DNA from 3 places in the Yersinia antarctica genome. Region 1 is predicted to be linked to each of the others. Evidence: predicted binding sites of a transcription regulator. Region 1 holds the regulator's gene; each other region holds the start of a gene.

Region 1 (7,099 bases):
AGTGAACGAGAGAGCAAAATCCTGTTTGTCGTTTTGGTACTGCTCTCGTTTGGTCTGGTGTTAACCCTTAATAGCATGACCATTTGGTTATCATTGGCAGCACTGGCGTTAGCCTGGATTTATCCGTTTATGAAGCGGGTCACTCATCTACCCCAAGTGGTATTAGGCGCAGCTTTTGGTTGGTCAATTCCGATGGGATTCGCTGCGGTGAGTGAGAGCTTACCCTTGGTTTGTTGGCTGTTATTGCTGGCGAACATCTGCTGGACCGTCGCTTATGACACGCAATACGCAATGGTTGATCGCGACGATGACCTGAAAATTGGAGTTAAGTCCACGGCGATTTTATTTGGTCAACATGACAAGCTGATTATAGGTTTACTGCAACTGGCTACACTGGTGTTGATGGTTGCTATCGGCTGGCTGATGGGGTTGGGCGGCGCATTCTATTGGTCAATCCTGCTGGCGGGTGCCTTGTTTATCCACCAACAAAAGATGATTGTGCAGCGTGACCGCGACGCCTGCTTCCGTGCGTTTTTGAATAATAATTACGTAGGGCTGGTGTTGTTTTTAGGGATTCTGATTAGTTATTGGCAGTAAATACGTTTCTGGAAAACAGTCAAAAAAATGGCCAGATGATGAATCCGGCCATTTTTGTTTAGCGGCTTGAGGAATCAATCTTCCGATTTATCCTCTGCCTCGGATTCTGGCCGTTGATTGCTGGTTTCGGCTGGCATACTGACACTCTCGATAGTCAGTTTCACTTCCGGCGTCATCAACGCACTCAGCATATTGTAAACTTCCAACGTATGTTCCTGAACCGCGTCACCACTGTCACTGATATATCCCTCTTCACGCAAGGTACCGACCAGTGTTGAAAATACCGCTTTATCGAAGAATTCTGGTGCGTTAATCCCGTGCAGAACAGACAATCGCTGCGCCATGATACGGCTCTCTTTCTCCAGCGCTCCACGGTTAATGCTCGGATTGGCACTGAGCAGCGACAGGGTAATCGCGTATCGTTGCAGGGTTTCCCGCACACCGGCGGCCAGTAATTGCAGTGGGCGAATTCGGGCCGGATTCAGCACTAGTTCGGTGCCTTTGTCACAAATCAACTGCTGGCGGGCCAGTTCATCTATCAGCGTGTCCAGCGTCTGTGGTAACTGCTCTTTGCTGTAATGCAGGAACAGTTCAGCTTTCAACATCGGATAAATCATACTGATTTGGCGCAACAATTCGTCACGGGTAATGCGGCGGTGGTACATCACCATGCTGGCTATCAGTGACGGTAGCATCAGTAAGTGCTGGATATTATTGCGATAATAGGTCATCAGCACGGCTTGTTCCCGTGGCAGGATGATAATGTCACCAATGTTGTCTTTCTCCACCTCAAACTTATTCATATTCAAGGCGTGATTAAGTAACTCTTCCGGTGTTTTATCCGGCACAGTGACATCTTTCGCATAAGGCACATTACGCATCAGTTGCAGATAGCAATCAAGTTGCTCAAGCAACTGCTCACGGGTGAGTGAACGCTGACGTGAGGCTAACAATGCGGTAGAACACAAGTTCATGGCATTCGCTGCTGCCGCATTATTTATTCTCACCATGATCTTACCGGCCAAATCATTTACCGCCGGTGTCAGCCAGCTTGGGCGCTGAGCTTCAATCGGATCAATGGCATCACGCCATTGCGGTACATTGGTGTTCAGATAGGTGGTCAACGGGATCGGTTCACCAAAGTTGACATAGCCCTGACCGAGGTTACGCAACTTACGCAAGCCCCGCAGCATCTGCAACAGGCTCTCTTTCTCTTTGGTCGCACCACGCAGCTCTTTGGCATAGGTACCCACTTCCATCACATGTTCGTAACCGATATAAATCGGCACCAAAGTGATTGGACGTGAGCCACCACGCAACATCGCCTGAATGGTCATCGACAGTGTGCCAGTTTTTGGCTCCAGCAGGCGGCCGGTACGTGAGCGGCCTCCTTCAACAAAGTATTCAACTGAATAACCACGGGTGAACAGTTCACCTAAATACTCGCGGAAAACCGTTGAATAGAGTTTGTTGCCTTTAAAGGTGCGACGAATAAAGAACGCGCCCAAACGGCGGAAGATAGGCCCGGCAGGCCAGAAGTTAAGGTTAATCCCGGCGGCAATATGCGGCGGCACCAGCCCTTGATGATAAAGCACGTAGGAGAGCAGCAGATAATCCATATGGCTGCGATGACAAGGCACATAGACGATTTCATGGCCATCTTGCGCCAACTGCCGCACCCGTTCTGCATTATGGACGTTAATACCTTGATACAAACGGTTCCACGTCCAGCTCAATACTCTGTCAGACAGGCGCACGGCTTCATATGAGAAGTCGGCTGCGATCTCTTCCATCAGCGTAATGGCATTTTGCTGTGCTTTCTCATGGGAGATTTTCTTGGTCCGCGCTTCATCGGCGACGGCCTTTTCAATCGCCTTTGATGTCAGCAACTTTTTGAACAGATCCTGCCGGGCAGGCAGACTAGGGCCAACCGCTGCCAGGCGTTGACGGGAGAAGTGCATCCGCGCTACGCGAGCCAGTTTGTGGGCGATAGTTTTATCGGTACCGTGCTCGCTGGCCATCCTGCGCAGTGAAACTGTGGTAGAGAAACGCACAAAACTATCGCGACCCAGCCACAATACCGCGAAGAATTTTTGCACTCCGTTAAGCACGCGCAGATGGGGTGTTCCGTGGCCTTCACGCCCCGGCGAACGACCAAACATCACGGAAACCGGTAACATCTGGATATCTAACTCGGGATTATTGCGGTGCAAATCCAGATAGTCGTGGAACAGCTTTACCGATTCCTGTTTAGGCGCGTAGTAGCGAAAGACCCGCGGGCCATTATCGATAAACACATGGCTGGGCAGTTGCACTCCATCGATTTCCAATGGAATCAATGGGTCGGGCAGGTCTTGTGCTTGACACTGCGCTCGCAAAGTCAGCAAATCAGCCTTAGAATTGTAAGGCAAAACGTACAGAATAGGACGAGAGGGGTCTAGCCCTAACTCAGTCACAGGGTCTGCCGGAATAACCTTGCTTTTTACCAACATTTTAAGTGGTAAATTCAATAACTTATAATATATTTTACGCCAACCTGACATAACTACATGAAGCCTCTTGTTAGCAATTCGTCGCAAGGATACCAGAAACTGGTTTTGAGATCTGTGGTGATAAGACAACAGAAAGCGGCAAAAATCATCATTAACTTAAGATAAAGGCAATAAAACATGGCGAATCAATCAACAGGGCTGGCCCGAGTCTATAAAGCGGCCGGTTATTCTGTGAAAGGCTTAACGGCTGCCTGGAAAAACGAAGCGGCATTTCGTCAGGAAGCTGTTGCTGCCATAATCGCTATCATACTGGCCTTCTGGCTGGATGTAGATGCTATCGCACGCCTTTTATTAATTGGTAGCGTGGTTTTAGTGATAATTATCGAAGTCATTAACAGTGCGATTGAGGCGGTAGTGGACAGGATTGGCAGTGAGTTCCATGAGCTATCGGGCCGCGCCAAAGATATGGGGTCCGCGGCGGTATTCCTCGCTATCTTGTTAGCGTTATTTGTTTGGATAACCGTACTTTGCCAGCATGCCGGTTAATGTTATGACGAACAATGCCGCAGAAATAAGCTGTGATTAATCCCTGTTTTTATTCACTCTTTGGTTCCCAACACCCGCTTACCTGTATATACTCACAGCAAGACTGTATAAACAAACAGGGGGCGGAATGAAAGCACTTACTACCAGACAGCAAGAGGTTTATGACCTGGTTCGCGATCACTTAGCGCAAACCGGCATGCCACCGACCCGTGCCGAAATTGCGCAGCGTCTGGGGTTTCGCTCTCCTAACGCCGCTGAAGAGCATTTAAAAGCACTGGCCCGTAAAGGCGTCATTGAGATTGTTTCTGGCGCTTCCCGTGGCATTCGTTTGCTGATGGAAGAAGAAGATGGCCTGCCACTGATTGGTCGGGTTGCCGCAGGTGAACCTTTGCTGGCACAGCAGCATATTGAAGGGCACTACAAAGTAGACCCATCAATGTTTAAACCGAGTGCAGATTTTCTGTTGCGGGTTAATGGGATGTCGATGAGAGATATCGGTATTCTGGATGGCGACCTATTAGCGGTGCATAAAACGCAAGATGTGCGTAACGGGCAAGTTGTAGTGGCACGAATTGATGATGAAGTGACGGTAAAACGCTTGAAAAAACAAGGTAATATCGTACAGCTTTTGCCAGAAAATAGTGAGTTCCAACCGATTATTGTCGATCTGCGCGAACAAAGCTTCACTATTGAAGGATTGGCCGTCGGTGTTATCCGTAATGGTGACTGGATCTAACATTAGCGTTTTATATTGAACTGATAAGCCGTTCCTGCTCAGGAGCGGCTTTTTATTATTAATGACCCCATTAAACGATTCAGACGCCCAAATTAATTGACGTTGCAGGCAGGCAGCCGCAAAGAAGCTCGCTAATTCCGATCAATGCTAACGACAAGTAGATGATTTGGATGACAAATCTGCGGGGAGAAAATTTGAATGCTGCTTGCTGCGGCCTCTCAGAGGTGATGTCTGGGAAGGGGCCAAGTAACAAGTACAGCTAGCCTGCTACAGCTCCAAGTATGGAAAAGTTATTTAGATTGAGACGATTCCGACAATAAGTTATTACCTACTGTTTTAACTGAATAATATCAGTGCTTATTTTTACTTTATAGCTATAATCTCAGTGATTAATATTATCCTGACTTTAATTGCTAGTATCCTCTGCTATAGTTATTCGTACGGTAAGCGAAACAACGAAGTTTAATTTTAAATTATGACTGTGAGTGACTAATTTAAATGTGGTTGTTTTTATCAATAGAGAATGTTTATCGTATTGAATTAAATAAACTGACTAATCCCAAGGTAACGGAGATATTATGAATAAAGATCAAGCCGACGGTAACTGGAAGCAGTTTAAAGGTAAAGTGAAAGAAAAATGGGGCAAGCTGACTGACGATGACTTAACGGTAATCGAAGGTAAGCGTGACCAGCTAGTGGGTAAAATCCAGGAGAAATACGGCTATCAGAAAGAGCAAGCCGAGAAAGAAGTCAAAGCCTGGGAAGACCACAGCAAATATCGCTGGTAACAGCATTAAATGGAATTAAACTGATATTGATATAAATTAATCGGGTCTCTCGTTTCATAGAATATGCATTGTTAATCAACCCCGTCTAGTTATTGGTGTATCAACTCCAATTATATTGAAGCGGTGAGGTTATTTTAATAAAAGCTATTCTAGCTCACCTGTATTTATATCTACATCTGCACAAGGACGTGCCTTATTATTAATTATTACCCTGTCGCATTGCTCGCGGCAGTCTACTTTTTGCTAACCGATATATACCCACCAGGGATCTCTATCTATACCCTAAATAATTCGAGTTGCAGGAAGGCGGTAACCGATTTGTACAGCATTTATGCTAGCCCGCTGGGTGAGCCTCAAGGATGAGGCTCATTAATCCCGATGAGCTTACATGAGTAAGTGATTCGGGTTATTGAGAGCAGCCAACACACATGCAGCTTGAAGTATGACGGGTATAAGGCAAAAGTAATTGGAGAGCAGCTAACATTGCTGCAACTTCAATTAGGTACGCAGCTATTTCTTTTTAGTAACAATAGAGTGGTCATGGTCACAATGCTCATGGCTTTCGCATGCTTCAACTTCCCCGCATTCAGCACATAAACCGTGCGCTTCAACCACACTGTGACGCAGCACAAAACCTGATTGTTTTGCTAACTGTGACAATGCCTCTTCAATGCCCACGGTGGTGCGTTCAGTGACTATTTTGCACCGATCACAGATAAATAGCGCTGAAGTATGGGTTGGCTCTTCAAAATGATGACATAGCACATAACTATTAGCTGACTCGACGCGGTGAATAAACCCTTGCTCCAGCAAAAAATCCAATGCGCGATAAACAGTTGGAGGCTTGGCTTGTGGCTCAGACACACGCAACAAATCCAACAGGTCATAGGCACTGATTGCGCCAGGTTGTTGTGCCATTAAGCGTAGTACTTCAAGACGTTGCGGTGTCAGCCGGACGTTACGTTGTTGACACAGACTTTCAGCCTGAGCCAGCAGCTTTTCCTCATCGATAGGTTTCATGATATCCATCCCGCAGCATTTGAATTGAAATGATTTTACCATATTTAGCGTTAATCGCCGATAGGTGAAAAAACGAAGGGAAGGTGGGTATCACACTTTTGTTAATTCACAGGATTCGATGACAGAACGATCAGTCGTAGAGTTCAATTATCACACAGGCAGCTATGGTCAGCTTCTATGGTATAATTACTCATTCCATCCCTTTGTAGGGTTCGCTCGGCGGGCAACTTTAAAGGGTATTTGATGAAATAATAACCGATGAAATCACCGTAAATGCACGCAGCCCAGACTTTTTCCAGCACCCCGGCCAATAAGCCACACTACCCTCTACAACGTTTTTCCGTCGCGCCGATGCTCGATTGGACCGATCGTCATTGCCGTTATTTTCATCGTTTGTTAACCAAGCAGACCTTGTTATATACCGAAATGGTCACCACCGGTGCCATTATTCATGGTAAAGCTGACTATCTGGCTTATAGCGAACAGGATCATCCGGTGGCACTGCAACTTGGAGGCAGTGACCCGCAGGCGCTGGCCCATTGTGCCAAATTGGCTGAACAACGCGGCTACAATGAAATAAACCTAAATGTGGGTTGCCCGTCTGATCGGGTACAAAATGGTCGTTTTGGCGCTTGCCTGATGGGTGAGGCTGAACTGGTCGCTGACTGCATTAAAGCTATGCGCGATGTGGTTTCTATTCCTGTCACCGTTAAAACTCGTATCGGCATTGACCAACTGGATAGCTATGAGTTCTTATGCGAGTTTGTGCAAACGGTGGCGGACCGTGGCGAATGCGATATCTTTACCATTCATGCTCGCAAAGCCTGGCTCTCAGGGCTTAGCCCGAAAGAGAACCGTGAAGTGCCACCGCTGGATTATGAGCGGGTTTATCAGCTCAAGCGTGATTTCCCAACACTGAC
Region 2 (7,099 bases), 3.3 Mb from region 1:
GCACTGCCCTTCACGCAGATATGGTCCTAAAGCGGCAAAACGTTTCATAAGCTTACTTTTAGGATGAGCACTGGTCGACGTCATTCTTAAATCTCCTTATATAGACGATCCTTTTTAGCAAACTGTTAAAAATTAGCAACTCATTAACGCATTTTATCTTCTAACCACTCACTGGCTTGCAATAATGCACGGTGGAAATTGTCGTACAGCGGCGTTGATGATATAGGTAATAGCTTGCCATCCGCCGAGGAAGAACAGATTAACTTCGCCTCTTCTTTCGGGCTGAATGGATCATTTTCCCAGTAGCCCGCCAACATAGGTGTTTGGCAACGCCGCCCCAGCAACCCCTGTGTTTTCAGCGAATAGCGGTTCATTTCTGTTCTAAGCGTTTCATCTGCCGCATCAGCCATTCCCAATCGGCTGGCCATAACATCCATATACATATCTGGCACCTGGCGCTGGCTGTCAGCGTTACACAGAAGATAATGCACAATCGGCCCAAGGCATGCCACAGCACGCACCCGCTGCGGCTCTAAATACCCCAGGCGCACCGCTACGTTGGCACCGAAACGGAAACCGAAAACACTGACTCGCTGATGATCAACCCAAGGGATATCCGGCAATGCCTGCAATACTTGCTGATGCAGATAACTGGTGTCCTGCGTTAACTTCCAACGCGACGAAGCCCCCACCGATGGCATGTCCACCGTCAACATGGCTATCCCTTTCGGGGCCAGATAGTCACGGAACAGGCGATGATAGTCACTTTGCAATGTATCCAACCCACCACACATCAATACCGTTGGGAATGGCGCACTGCCAACAGTCGGCATATGCAGGAACCCCGCCAGCGTACCGCCATCTGAAATCGCGAAATTAAGCTCTTTCAGGTTATACGGCAGGTGTTCAGCGGCGGCTTCATAGGCGCGGTTTGATAACACCTCGACTTGCTCGGCCAGCTCATCACCTTTCAGATGTGGGTAACCCGCAATGCTGTATAAATTGGCCGCATTTAACCAGTATTGACCAGCATTCATCGGGTCGCTCTCTTCCATGGCTTTTTGCTGCCACAGCATCCCCTGATGGGCCCACTCATAAATCCAGTTACCATTGCGATAGCCCACCACGGTATCTAGCAGTTCGTTATCGCTGTGTTCTGCCTTTGAACAGGCAATGCGTGACAACACTTCTTCTATTTCAAGGGGATCAACACCGCGCCAGGTCCATATCAAACGGTTGATCATCCGATACCAATGGCTGGTGGTATCACCGTCCAAGGCAGAATGTACCGTCATAGGATGGTTGCAGTGAGCATGCCGCACGAGAGTTGAAGTTTCAGGATGCTTGAACTTTGGTTTAAACAGAATTTCAGAGAGGTTGGCTTGTGCCATGGTAACGATAGCCTCCATAAGCCGTGATTCAGGCCCGATAAGGGCTGGTCAGATGGGGTCAAGTGTACTCATACTGCGGAGAAAATGAAACGCCCGGAGCTGACCAGGCGTTTAAAGCCAACTAAATTACTTACCGCTTAAAGGAGCAACAAAGGTTACAGCCATATCCCACGGCTGCTCAATCCAGGTGCCCTGAGGAATATCAACCACATAATCATCAACTAATGGGCGACCAGCAGGTTTGGCGAAAATAGTAACAAAGTGTGCCTTCGGATACATCTCACGGATAGCTTTCGCAGTGCCGCCAGTATCAACCAAATCATCAATCACAATAAAGCCTTCGCCGTCACCTTCAGCACGTTTCAGGACTTTAAGCTCGCCTTGGTTATCATGGTTATAACTGGCGATGCAAACGGTGTCGACATAACGAATACCCAGCTCACGCGCCAGAATACCCGCAGGCACCAAACCACCACGGCTTACCGCAATAATCCCTTTCCATTGATCGGCTGGCAGTAAACGCTGTGCCAGTTTGCGGGCGTGAATTTGCAACATATCCCAGGTAACGACGTATTTTTCGCTCATAAAGTGTAATCCCAGCCAGTAAAGGAGTGGCTTGCCATGTATCAGAAGGGGAAAAAAGGTTGCGCGAGATTATAGTGAGCCAGCCGGATAAAAACCAGCAATTATCGGGTTAATTAATCGGGTCTAATGCGGTAATTGTGCGGCGAAACGCGCGTAATGCCGATGAAAGTGATATTCTCAAACCATCTCGCCATTCCGATGGCGGTTTGTCACTACCCTTAAAATCTTTAGTCATCAACCCGATAGCATCTCTGACATCTTCATCCTGAGGTTGCCGATATGAGCATGCTGTTACAGGAGACTTACAGTGTCTGAACTGTCTCAACTTTCGCCTCAGCCGTTGTGGGATATTTTCGCAAAAATCTGCTCAATCCCCCATCCGTCTTACCATGAAGAAGCGCTGGCGCAGCACATTATGACGTGGGCCAAAGAAAAAGGTCTGCACGCTGAGCGTGACAAGGTCGGTAATATCTTGCTGCGTAAGCCTGCTACCAAAGGGATGGAGAACCGTAAGCCAGTTGCGCTGCAAGCTCATCTGGATATGGTTCCGCAGAAGAATAATGATACGGTACATGACTTTACCAAAGATCCTATCCAACCATATATCGACGGTGAATGGGTTAAAGCCCGTGGCACCACATTGGGTGCGGATAACGGCATTGGTATGGCTTCTGCGCTGGCCGTATTGTCTGATGACAGCGTTGAACATGGCCCACTGGAAGTGTTACTGACCATGACCGAAGAAGCCGGTATGGATGGTGCCTTCGGCCTGCAACCTAATTGGTTGAAAGCCGATATTCTGATTAATACCGATTCTGAACAGGAAGGTGAAATCTATATGGGTTGCGCTGGTGGTATTGATTTTATCACCACTCTGGCCCTGAAGCGCGAAGCCGTTCCTGCTGGGTTCCAAACCCTGAAACTGACCTTAAAAGGCCTTAAAGGTGGTCACTCCGGTGCGGATATCCATTTAGGTTTAGGCAATGCCAACAAGCTGCTGGCCCGCTTCCTGTTTGAACACGCAAAAGATCTGGATCTGCGCGTATTGGATCTCAATGGCGGTACATTGCGTAACGCTATCCCGCGTGAGGGTTCGGTGATCCTGGCAGTTAGTGCAGATAAAGTCGATCAATTGAAAAGCCTTAGTCAGGCGTATCTGGCAACGTTGAAAAACGAGCTGGCGGCGGTGGAAAAAAATCTGGCACTCCTGCTCGAACCGGTATCCACTGAGACAAAAGCGCTGACTAAAGACACACAGCAGCGTTTAGTGGCACTGCTGAATGCCACGCCAAACGGTGTAATTCGCATGAGTGATGCCGTTAAAGGCGTGGTTGAGACCTCACTGAATGTCGGTGTGGTTACCATGAATGAGAACGAAGCAGAAATCATCTGTCTGATTCGCTCCCTGATCGACAGCGGCAAAGATTACGTGGTGAGCATGCTGACGGCAATTGGTCAGTTAGCTGGTGCACAAACGCTACCGAAAGGCGGTTACCCTGGCTGGCAGCCGGACCCAACCTCTCCTGTCATGGCATTGGTGCGGGAAACATACCAAAAACTGTTCAACAAAACACCGAACATCATGGTTATCCACGCGGGTCTGGAGTGTGGTTTATTCAAAAAACCTTACCCGGATATGGATATGGTGTCGATTGGGCCAACCATGACCGGCCCACATTCACCGGATGAACAAGTTCATATCGAAAGCGTGGGTCAATATTGGCAGTTACTGACCGCCCTGCTAAAAGCCATTCCAGAACGGGCATAAACAAATCTGATTGATCTTTATGTGATAACGGCGGTGCTTCGACCCGCCGTTTTTTATTGCATATACTATTCCCAACTAAGCAATAATTGCCGCTCAAGTTGTGGATCCAGTAAAGTGACATGTAGCCCTACCAAGCGAACTCCCCGCCCGGCTCGCCGTTCATTCCATGCAGTGCGCGCCACTTGTAGCAGATCAGTCTTATTCAGTTCCGGCCAGACATGCTCCTGCGTAGTTTGTTGAAAATCATGAAATTTCAATTTAATACCCTGACGCGCAATATGCAGATCCGGCCTCACTTTACGTAATCGAGTTTCCAGTTCAATATAAAGCTGTTCAATCAATGCCTCACAACTTTCCCAGTCATGAATATCTTCCGCCAGCGTTCTTTCAACACCGACCGATTTACGCAATCTGTCCGGGGATATTTCCCGCTCATCAATACCGTGGCTACGCTCCCACAACACATGACCGAATTTGCCAAAACGCTTTAATAGTTCAGCCTGCGGATAGTTTTGTACCTCGCCGCAAGTAACCAACCCGAGTTCTTGTAAACGTTTAGCGGTCACTTTCCCCACGCCAGGAATCTTACTCAACGGCAAATCATGCAGGAAAGGCTGAATCTGATTAGGGGTGATGACATATTGACCATTCGGTTTATTCAGATCTGACGCAATTTTGGCCAGAAATTTTATCGGGGCAATACCGGCGGAGGCGGTCAGACTCAGTTCATCAGAAATGGCTTGACGGATTTCCTGAGCAATTAAAGTGGCAGAACCACTGCATGCAGAGCAATCAGAAACATCCAGATAGGCTTCATCCAGCGAGAGCGGCTCAATCAGCGGGGTATAGCGAGCGAAAATTTCACGGATATGCAGCGACGCCTCTTTATAAGCCGCCATTCTGCCAGGAATAACTTTAAGCTGTGGGCAGAGTTTAAGTGCCATCGCCGTTGGCATAGCACTACGAACACCATAACGTCTGGCAGGGTAATTGGCCGTACTGATCACTCCACGCCGATCGCGGCTGCCGCCAATCGCGATGGGAATATCACGCAAACTGGGATCGTCGCGCATTTCCACTGCCGCGAAGAAGCAATCCATATCGACATGAATAATCTTACGCATGTTATCTTTCCCCAACCAAACCACTGTATAAGGATACAGTTAAATAGGAAAAATTCAAGATTATCCTAATCCTCAACCCGCCTCAGATTGCTTATCGGAGGCTAGCCTGCTAGCTGTTTACTCAGTCCTCTCCAATATCAGCAAGTCCCGCCGATAAAGCTGGCTAGACGGCCTAAATCCACATTACCTCTCGAAAGAATCACACCAGCCCGTTTGCCGCGCAGATCGAACTGATCACCAAACGCAACGGCTGCCTACAGGCAACCGCTGGGTTCAACCACAATCTTCATTTAGTGGTCGCTAAAAATAGAACTCTTCAATGACTTATCTTGCTGATGCCGTTCTAACGCCAGTTCAATCAGTGTTGTGATCAACTCTGTAGAACCGACTCCCGTGGCGCGCCAGAGTTTGGGGTACATACTGATATTAGTGAAACCAGGTAGTGTATTGATTTCATTTATAATAACGGTATTTTCTGGCGTTAAAAAGACATCTACCCGTGCCAGACCACGGCATTCAAGCGTACGAAACGCGGCTAATGCTACTGCGCGAATATTGTCGCTGGCTGCATTGTCTATCACTGCAGGGATAACCACCTGAGCACCGGTTTCATTAATATACTTGGTATCGTAGGAGTAAAATTCATCACTGACGACCACTTCACCACACAGGCTAGCTCGAGGGTTATCATTACCCAGTACCGCACATTCAATCTCGCGCCCAACAATAGCTGATTCAACTAATACCTTATGGTCAAAATCAAACGCAAGCGTAACAGCCTGCTGGTATTCAGCCGCATTGCGTACTTTACTCACCCCAACCGAGGAGCCTTGATTTGCCGGTTTGATAAATAAAGGTAAGCCAAGTTTTGCCGTTATCTGCTCAAAACTGTAATTATCTTTATTTGTCCGTGTCAGCGTAATAAAAGGGGCAATATTCAACCCGGCATCACGCAGTAACCGCTTGGTGAGATCTTTATCCATGCTGACCGCAGATCCCAGCACGCTGGACCCAACGAAGGGGATATTGGCCATGCGCAGCAAGCCTTGCAAAGAACCATCCTCGCCTAATGTACCGTGTACTATCGGGAAAATAACATCCAGTTGCGCCAATGCTGTGGCATTATCCGCCGCAATCAGTTGCTGGCGCTCTTGACCGGGAATCAACGCTACATTTCTGTTTGAGTGATTCAGGGAGATCAGCGCTGGATTCTCTGCATTTAACAAATAGCTGGATGCATCGTTAACATGCCATTTCCCCTGTTTATCAATACCCAGTAGCGTGACATCAAACTTTTCCTTATCAATCGCCTCTACGATGTTTTTAGCCGACTGCAACGACACTTCATGCTCAGCCGATTTACCACCAAAAATCACACCAACCCGCAATTTCGACACACAGTATTCCTTCTTAAAATCTGGCACTTAAAGGTGCAACAACCCAGTGAAATCTCACCTCACACTAATACAATCTTTGTCTGCTTAACTAATGGTTTTTAAGATTTATACAGAGTTTTCTCACTCCGCGACAGGGAATAAACATCATCAATATCAGTATGTAATTCTATCGTTGATGAATGCCACCCTATTTATTCATATCAAGATAACCATCGCGATGAGTCATAATTATCCTAATCAAAACACCAACTAATTACGTATATAACAGAATTGAATACTGTTATTGGTTTTTTTTTGCATTTTGTCATTTATTTTTAATAAAAAACCATTAAATTCGACAAGGTCGAAAAATGTTAGTTATATGATTAACCTTCACCTCATAAAATTCATTATTAGATAATGAATGGAAACTATATATTATGCGAAATTATATAATGGCTACCCTACTCCTTTCCGCTACCTTTGTTGTTAACGCCCAATCTGTTACCCTTGCAGCGCCACAAATTATTGCCCACCGTGCAGGAACGGCTGATGCGCCAGAAAATACCTTACCGGCTATCGATAAAGCACTATCTAATGGTGCTGACGCCATATGGATTACATTACAACTATCGAAAGATAATATTCCGGTATTGTATCGCCCTATAGACCTCAAAGAGTTGACAGATAAGTCCGGTACCATCTCAGGTTATACTGCACAACAACTGGCTAAAGTGGATGCGAGCGTTGCCTATGATAAGAAACATCATATTCAACCGAAGGCTGGCACACACACAGGTATTCCCACACTTGATGAAGTGCTGAAGAAGTATCCTGACACGACATTCTATCTGG
Region 3 (7,099 bases), 1.7 Mb from region 1:
ATGACACGGGTAGCGCCTGGGCGCAGAGCGGTTCCAATAGTTAGCATAGTTAGGTACCTACATCAGTGGGATAGTTGCACATTTATTTGTCGCGCGATCAATTTTACGGGCGCCAGTATACGGCAAAATGGCAACGAAAACGATTGCGTATCTGGCGAATGGCAGTGAGTCGATATCAATATATGCGCAGCGCATTGCGTATTTGGTTTGTTTTTTGCGGTTTAACTCCGGCAATGCCCCCATTTCTGGTATTATCGCGCCAAAATCTTGCGCTTGCCTTCAGGCTGTCGCTGCCATTCCATCCAGTTATAAGAGTTACTGCCGTGAGCACAACTTCCTTTTCTTCCCTGACGCTGCCTGCTGAGCAGTTGTCCAATCTTAATGAACTTGGCTATACCGAGATGACACCGGTACAGGCTGCGGCTTTACCGGCAATCCTCAACGGGCAGGATGTCCGGGCAAAAGCCAAAACCGGCAGTGGCAAAACTGCGGCATTCGGTATTGGTTTACTCGATAAAATTGCGGTCGGTGAGTTTGTTACCCAGGCATTGGTACTGTGCCCGACCCGTGAATTGGCTGATCAGGTCAGCAAAGAGTTGCGCCGATTGGCCCGTTTCACGCAAAACATTAAAATCCTGACCTTGTGCGGTGGCCAACCGATGGGGCATCAATTGGATTCACTGGTACATGCGCCACACATTGTTGTGGGCACGCCGGGGCGTATTCAGGAGCATTTGCGTAAGAAAACACTGGTACTGGAAGATCTTAAGATTCTGGTATTGGATGAGGCTGATCGCATGCTGGATATGGGCTTTACCGATGCCATCGACGATGTCATTGCCTATACCCCGCCACAGCGCCAAACCCTACTGTTCTCAGCTACCTATCCGGTCGGTATCGAACGAATCAGTGCGCGAGTTCAACGCCAACCAATCAATGTTGAAGTTGATGATGGCGATGAAGTTCCTGCCATTGAGCAGGTGTTCTTTGAAACCACCCGCGAAAAACGTTTGCCGCTACTGATATCAGTTCTCAGTCATTATCAGCCGAGTTCTTGTGTGGTTTTCTGTAACACCAAGAAAGATTGCCAAAGTGTCTATGAAGCATTGGAATCTCGTGGAATCAGTGTGCTGGCTTTGCATGGTGACTTAGAACAACGTGACCGTGATCAGGTGCTGGTGCGTTTTGCCAACCGCAGTTGTCGTGTGCTGGTGGCAACCGATGTAGCAGCCCGAGGCCTGGACATTAAAGATCTGGCGCTGGTGGTTAACTTTGAGCTGGCCTTTGACCCAGAGGTTCACGTGCACCGTATTGGTCGTACTGGTCGGGCAGGGATGAGTGGTCTGGCGGTTAGCTTGTGTACACCACAAGAGATGTCCCGCGCGCATGCCATTGAAGATTATCTGCAAATAAAACTGAAATGGACCCCGGCGGAACAGGTGAGCCGTAGTGCTAACACGATGCTAGAGCCTGAAATGGTCACGTTATGCATTGATGGTGGGCGCAAAGCAAAAATTCGCCCAGGTGATATTTTAGGTGCTTTAACCGGTGAGGCCGGTCTGACCGCTGCTGACGTCGGTAAGATTGATATGTTCCCAGTCCATGCCTATGTTGCAATCCGTAAAGCCAGTGCCAAACGTGCCTTACAGCAATTACAACAAGGCAAGATTAAAGGCAAAAACTGCAAAGCCCGTTTATTGAAATAATTACACGAAGGGGAGATGACTGTTGCATCCCCCCGACAACTCACACTATACTGTTTATATGTACAGTTACTTGTGGGCGTGAAAGACATGAAAAGGACATACAGCAATGGCCGTTGAAATAAAATTCGTCGTGGTAAGACAGGGTGAGGAAAAAATGACTTTCACAACCAAAAAAGAAGCCGATGCTTACGATAAAATGCTGGATTTGGCTGACAATTTGTCTGAGTGGCTGTCACAGGCTCCCTTAACCCTTGAAGAAGATCAACGCGAAGCGCTGAGTTTCTTCCTGGCAGAAAATAAAGAGGCTTTGGGGCAAATTCTTCGAGGTGCTAACCCTGCGACTCCTGTCGATGGGCAAGCAAAAGTGAAAGCGGAAAAGAATGTACCAGAGAAAAAAAACAAATCTGAAGAAAATCAAGCCGCTTAATTTGCCAACTTTCAGCAGAAAGTGAAAAAGGGATCTAAAATGAATCGTGAAATCACCTTCTTTAGCCGATTTGAGGCGGATATTCTGGCAGATCGTAAGACGATCACCATCCGGGATAGCAGTGAATCCGATTTCCGCCCAGGGGAAACCTTGCGCGTATGTCGCAATGAAGATGGCGTATTCTTCTGCCACATTATGGTCAAATCAGTCACGCCAATCACGCTGGAGGCACTGTCTGACCGTCATGCGGAGCAAGAAAATATGTCATTGGATGAGCTGAAAAAGGTGATTAAGGAGATCTATCCTGGGCTGGAACAGTTTTATGTGATTGAATTTACGCGGTGTTAATTAAACGGCGTTATCATTATTACCCTGCAACGCTGTTCACTCTGTAACCTACCTTTCAATCATCGTTCCTACCATAGGATAGAAATAATAATATTTGGAGGAATGATGAGAAAGACAGGATTAGCCTTGGTATTGATCACTGCATTGGCGGGTATCACCAGTGGTGTACAGGCCCAAGAGCCGCGAGTAGCGAAATTACCTGCTTGCCCCGGTTTAAACCAATCTCAGGTAGCAACGCAGGTTAAGCGAGATTTTCTGCAAAACAGAATTACGCGTTGGGAAGCGGATAAGAAACAATTGGGTACTGATAGCCCAGTGGTTTGGATTAGCGCGGTAGACATTACAGGTCAGGATGATGTCTGGCAGGTTCCAATGACTGTTCGTGGTAACAAGGGTGACAAAACCTACCAAGTGGTACTTGACTGCAAAGCTGGCAGCATTACCTATAATGGTCCTAAATAGGTATACCTCTCATTAGTAATTGACTCAAATAGGTCTGGGTAGAATAACGTCTGCATAAAGTTAATAGCTGCCAAACAGGTGCTGGAGGAAACGTATCTGGTACCTGTTTATCCCCCCTCACGGCGGATACTCTCTCAGGTCTCTTTTATAATCATATTTATCATTTAATTAGCTCCCTTCAGCTAAATTATAAGCATATGCTGGTGCTTGGCATCCACAGGTAATCGTGTCACTCTCGCGTTAACGAACACAGATGGATAACTCAATCAATGACCATACCTCCAAAGGCCGATAAACGCCCTTATCCAATAACTATGCACGGCGATACCCGTGTAGATGACTATTATTGGCTACGTGATGACGAGCGTACTGACGCCGATGTTCTGAACTACTTGCAAGCTGAAAATGATTTCACCAACGCAGTGTTGCAGCCACAACAACCTTTGCGAGAAACCCTGTATCAAGAGATGGTTTCGCGAATTCCGCCACAGGAAGAATCAGTCCCCTATATCCGCAACGGCTATCGCTATCAGACGCGTTTTGAGCCGGGTAATGAATATGCTATTTACGTGCGTCAACCGGTTTGGGCTGATAGCAGTTGGGAAACGTTATTGGATGGCAACCAACGGGCAGCGGACAGTGAGTTTTATACCTTGGGTGGGTTGGATGTTAGCCCAGATAATCATCTATTAGCGGTTGCAGAGGATTTCTTATCGCGTCGCCAATATGATATTCGGGTGAAACATTTGCAAAGTGATGTTTGGCACGAAGAAGTTATCAGCAATACCTCAGGTAGTTTTGAGTGGGCCAATGATTCAAAAACGCTCTATTACGTGCGCAAACATGAAAAAACATTACTGCCTTATCAAGTGTATCGCCATGTAGTAGGAACCGACCCTCAATTGGACCAACTTATTTATCAGGAAACTGACGATACATTTTATGTTGGGCTGGAAAAAACCACATCTGAACGTTTCATTGTTATTAATCTGAGCAGTACCACTACATCTGAAATCTTGTTGCTGGATGCTGATAAGCCTGAATCCGCACCACAGATGTTTGCACCGCGCCGTAAAGACCATGAATACGGGTTGGACCACTATAAGCAACATTTTTATTTACGCTCAAATAAAGATGGCAAGAATTTCGGTTTGTACAAAATAGCCGAAGAAGGTAAGGAACAACGTGATTTTGCCGATGAATCTCAATGGGTGTCATTAATCGCGCCAACAACTGATGTTATGTTGGAGGGCTTCAGCCTATTCCGTGATTGGTTGGTAGTGGAAGAGCGTAGTGAAGGGCTGACGCATTTACGACAGATTCACTGGGCCACTGACGAAGAGAAATACATTACTTTTGATGATCCAACCTATGTTACCTGGTTGGCTTATAACCCCGAGCCAGAAACAGAATTGCTGCGCTATGGCTACTCCTCTATGACTACACCAAGTTCAATGTTTGAACTTAATATGGATGCAGGTACGCGCCAGCTACTGAAACAGCAAGAAGTGAAGAATTTCACCCCGGAAAAGTATCGCAGCGAGCGGATATGGGTCACTGCAACCGACGGCGTAAAAGTGCCGGTTTCATTGGTTTATCACCAAGATCACTTTGTTTCAGGTAGTAATCCACTGTTGGTTTATGGCTATGGCTCATATGGCAGCAGTATGGATCCCGCATTCAGTGGTAGCCGATTAAGCCTATTGGATCGTGGTTTTGTCTTCGCTCTGGCTCATATTCGGGGCGGCGGAGAATTGGGACAGCAGTGGTATGAAGACGGTAAATTGCTCAACAAGTTAAATACTTTCAACGATTTTATCGATGTTACCAAAGCATTGATAACTGAGGGTTATGGTGATGCTAACCGTGTATTTGCCATGGGAGGCAGTGCTGGTGGCTTGTTGATGGGGACGGTCATCAATCAGGAACCCGGGTTATATAAAGGCGTAGTGGCACAGGTGCCGTTTGTTGATGTGGTAACCACCATGTTGGATGAATCGATTCCTCTCACCACTGGCGAGTATGATGAATGGGGCAACCCGAACGATAAGGCGTATTACGACTATATTAAGCAATACAGTCCTTATGATCAGGTAAAGGCTCAGGATTATCCGCACATGCTGGTGACTACCGGCTTACATGATTCACAGGTTCAATACTGGGAACCGGCAAAGTGGGTCGCCAAGCTGCGTGAAATGAAAACGGATGACCACCAATTATTGCTCTACACCGATATGGATTCAGGTCATGGCGGTAAATCAGGCCGTTTCAAAGCGTATGAAGACATCGCTTTGGAATATGCATTCATACTGGCTTTGGCTTAATCTAGTCAGGAATATTACGTCAGGTAATAGGTCAGGGTATGGCGCATATCTGGCGTAAGGTCAGTTATTGAAGCTAACATCCAACGCAGATAGTCCGGGTCTTGCCGGGCTATCTGTTCAATGCTTTTGCCCCGGTATTTCCCAAATTTAAATGTCTGTAATAACAGCGGCTGCTGTGTTATCTCGGCCATTTGTTCGGCGTTCCAACCAGAGTCTTGCATAATGCGCTGTAATAGCGCCGCAGTGACATAGCAGTCGTATAAAGCACGATGCGGGTATAGATTATCCGGTACTGAAACATTCAGTCGCAAAGCGTAACGCAGATATTGATTACTGTGCTTAATGTCAGGATAGAGCATTCGTGCCAGCTTAAGCGTACAAATCCATTGGCCGCCCATCTCCGGTAATACCCCACGATCAAAAGGCGCATTATGGGCAACATAATATGGGCTGCCTTGATATCTTCTAATCGCCACCGCAATTCGTGGTTTGCCTTCTACCATTTCTTCAGTGATATGGTGGATTACCATCGCATCAATGCTGATTGGTCGGTCTGGACTAATCAGATCACTCATAGGGTTAGCCAATGCTCCATCAACTAAATCAATAGAAGCAACCTCAACAATCCCACCGGCTAAACCACAGGTTTCGGTATCGATAACACGAAAATACATTTCTATCCCCCACCGACTATTGCTAAATAATAGCAACAAAAAACCCGCCTAATATGGCGGGTTGACTGACGAGACGAAAAGCCCGTTTATTCTGCGCTGGTAGAAGATGACTTCTTAGCGCGTTTCTCCGCTTTTTTCTCAGCTGGAGTTTTTAGTGGCTTTTTCTTCGCGTTCTTTTTGCTGTCCATTCCCTTACTCATGGCTTGCCTCTCTTTACCTTCGGTTAGGTTGGTACGCCCACCTATTAACCACCTTATGAGGGTAAGTTGCAAGGAGATAAAGCATCAATGCAATTAATCTATTGTTTAACAACAGTATTATTAAATCTTAATTTATCTTGTTACCGTTTAAATCGTGTTATCCCGAGGATATAACTGCGCAGAATGCATTGAGATATGGCGTAATTATCGCCAGTTGGAGGAATTAATTGGCTGATTGGCGTAAATGTGATGTTTTATCGTTGACCCTGCGTGCTGTATAGGCTTTGATAACTTTAATGTCTAATAACAAACATGGAAAAATAATGGAACAATTACGTGGGCTTTATCCAGCGTATGAACCCTACGACAGTGGTTTATTAGACACCGGCGATGGGCATCAGATTTATTGGGAACTCTGTGGCAACCCAGAAGGTAAACCAGCTGTATTTATACATGGTGGACCGGGAGGGGGTATTGCACCTTATCACCGGCAACTTTTTAACCCTAAAAAATATAAAGTGCTGCTGTTTGATCAACGTGGATGTGGTCGTTCAAAACCCCACGCCAGTCTGGACAATAATACAACCTGGCATTTGGTCGATGATATCGAACGGCTACGCAAAATGGCGGATGTAGATAAGTGGCTGATCTTTGGTGGTTCATGGGGCTCAACACTCGCATTGGCTTATGGTGAAACACACCCCGAACGGGTCAGTGAGATGGTTCTGCGTGGAATTTTCACACTACGCAAAAAAGAGTTGAATTGGTACTACCAGGATGGGGCCTCTCGTTTTTTCCCAGATAAATGGCAACGTATACTTTCCATTTTATCGCCAGAAGAACGGAGTGATATTACTGCTGCTTACCGTAAGCGGCTGACATCACCTGACAAGGCGGTACAACTGGAGGCTGCCAAAATTTGGAGTTTATGGGAAGGTGAAACTGTTACATTATTACC

What was found. The regulator LexA, encoded in region 1, represses DNA repair genes until DNA is damaged. The targets are predictions, from matches to a motif close to TNCTGTATGTACATACAGNA.
Region 2: dinB (DNA polymerase IV) is a predicted target of LexA. The motif match lies at 4,890-4,909, and genes of this name have one in related genera.
Region 3: ACWJJO_RS13030 (YebG family protein) is a predicted target of LexA. The motif match lies at 1,755-1,774, and genes of this name have one in related genera.

Annotation. Positions count from the first base shown of each region.
Region 1 is NZ_JBSJQF010000001.1:4,487,098-4,494,196, reverse strand. It holds gene ubiA (4-hydroxybenzoate octaprenyltransferase) at 1-597, shown strand, start outside; gene plsB (glycerol-3-phosphate 1-O-acyltransferase PlsB) at 672-3,140, opposite strand; gene ACWJJO_RS20770 (diacylglycerol kinase) at 3,267-3,635, shown strand; gene lexA (transcriptional repressor LexA) at 3,763-4,371, shown strand; gene ACWJJO_RS20760 (CsbD family protein) at 4,950-5,159, shown strand; gene zur (zinc uptake transcriptional repressor Zur) at 5,670-6,179, opposite strand; gene dusA (tRNA dihydrouridine(20/20a) synthase DusA) at 6,453-7,099, shown strand, end outside.
Region 2 is NZ_JBSJQF010000001.1:1,148,458-1,155,556, reverse strand. It holds gene crl (sigma factor-binding protein Crl) at 1-84, opposite strand, end outside; gene frsA (esterase FrsA) at 144-1,391, opposite strand; gene gpt (xanthine phosphoribosyltransferase) at 1,518-1,976, opposite strand; gene pepD (beta-Ala-His dipeptidase) at 2,284-3,744, shown strand; gene dinB (DNA polymerase IV) at 3,810-4,868, opposite strand; gene ddlA (D-alanine--D-alanine ligase) at 5,159-6,265, opposite strand; gene ACWJJO_RS05085 (glycerophosphodiester phosphodiesterase family protein) at 6,685-7,099, shown strand, end outside.
Region 3 is NZ_JBSJQF010000001.1:2,787,720-2,794,818, reverse strand. It holds gene purT (formate-dependent phosphoribosylglycinamide formyltransferase) at 1-47, opposite strand, end outside; gene dbpA (ATP-dependent RNA helicase DbpA) at 324-1,706, shown strand; gene ACWJJO_RS13030 (YebG family protein) at 1,813-2,133, shown strand; gene yqfB (N(4)-acetylcytidine aminohydrolase) at 2,173-2,481, shown strand; gene yebF (protein YebF) at 2,587-2,943, shown strand; gene ACWJJO_RS13015 (S9 family peptidase) at 3,213-5,267, shown strand; gene exoX (exodeoxyribonuclease X) at 5,282-5,941, opposite strand; gene pip (prolyl aminopeptidase) at 6,465-7,099, shown strand, end outside.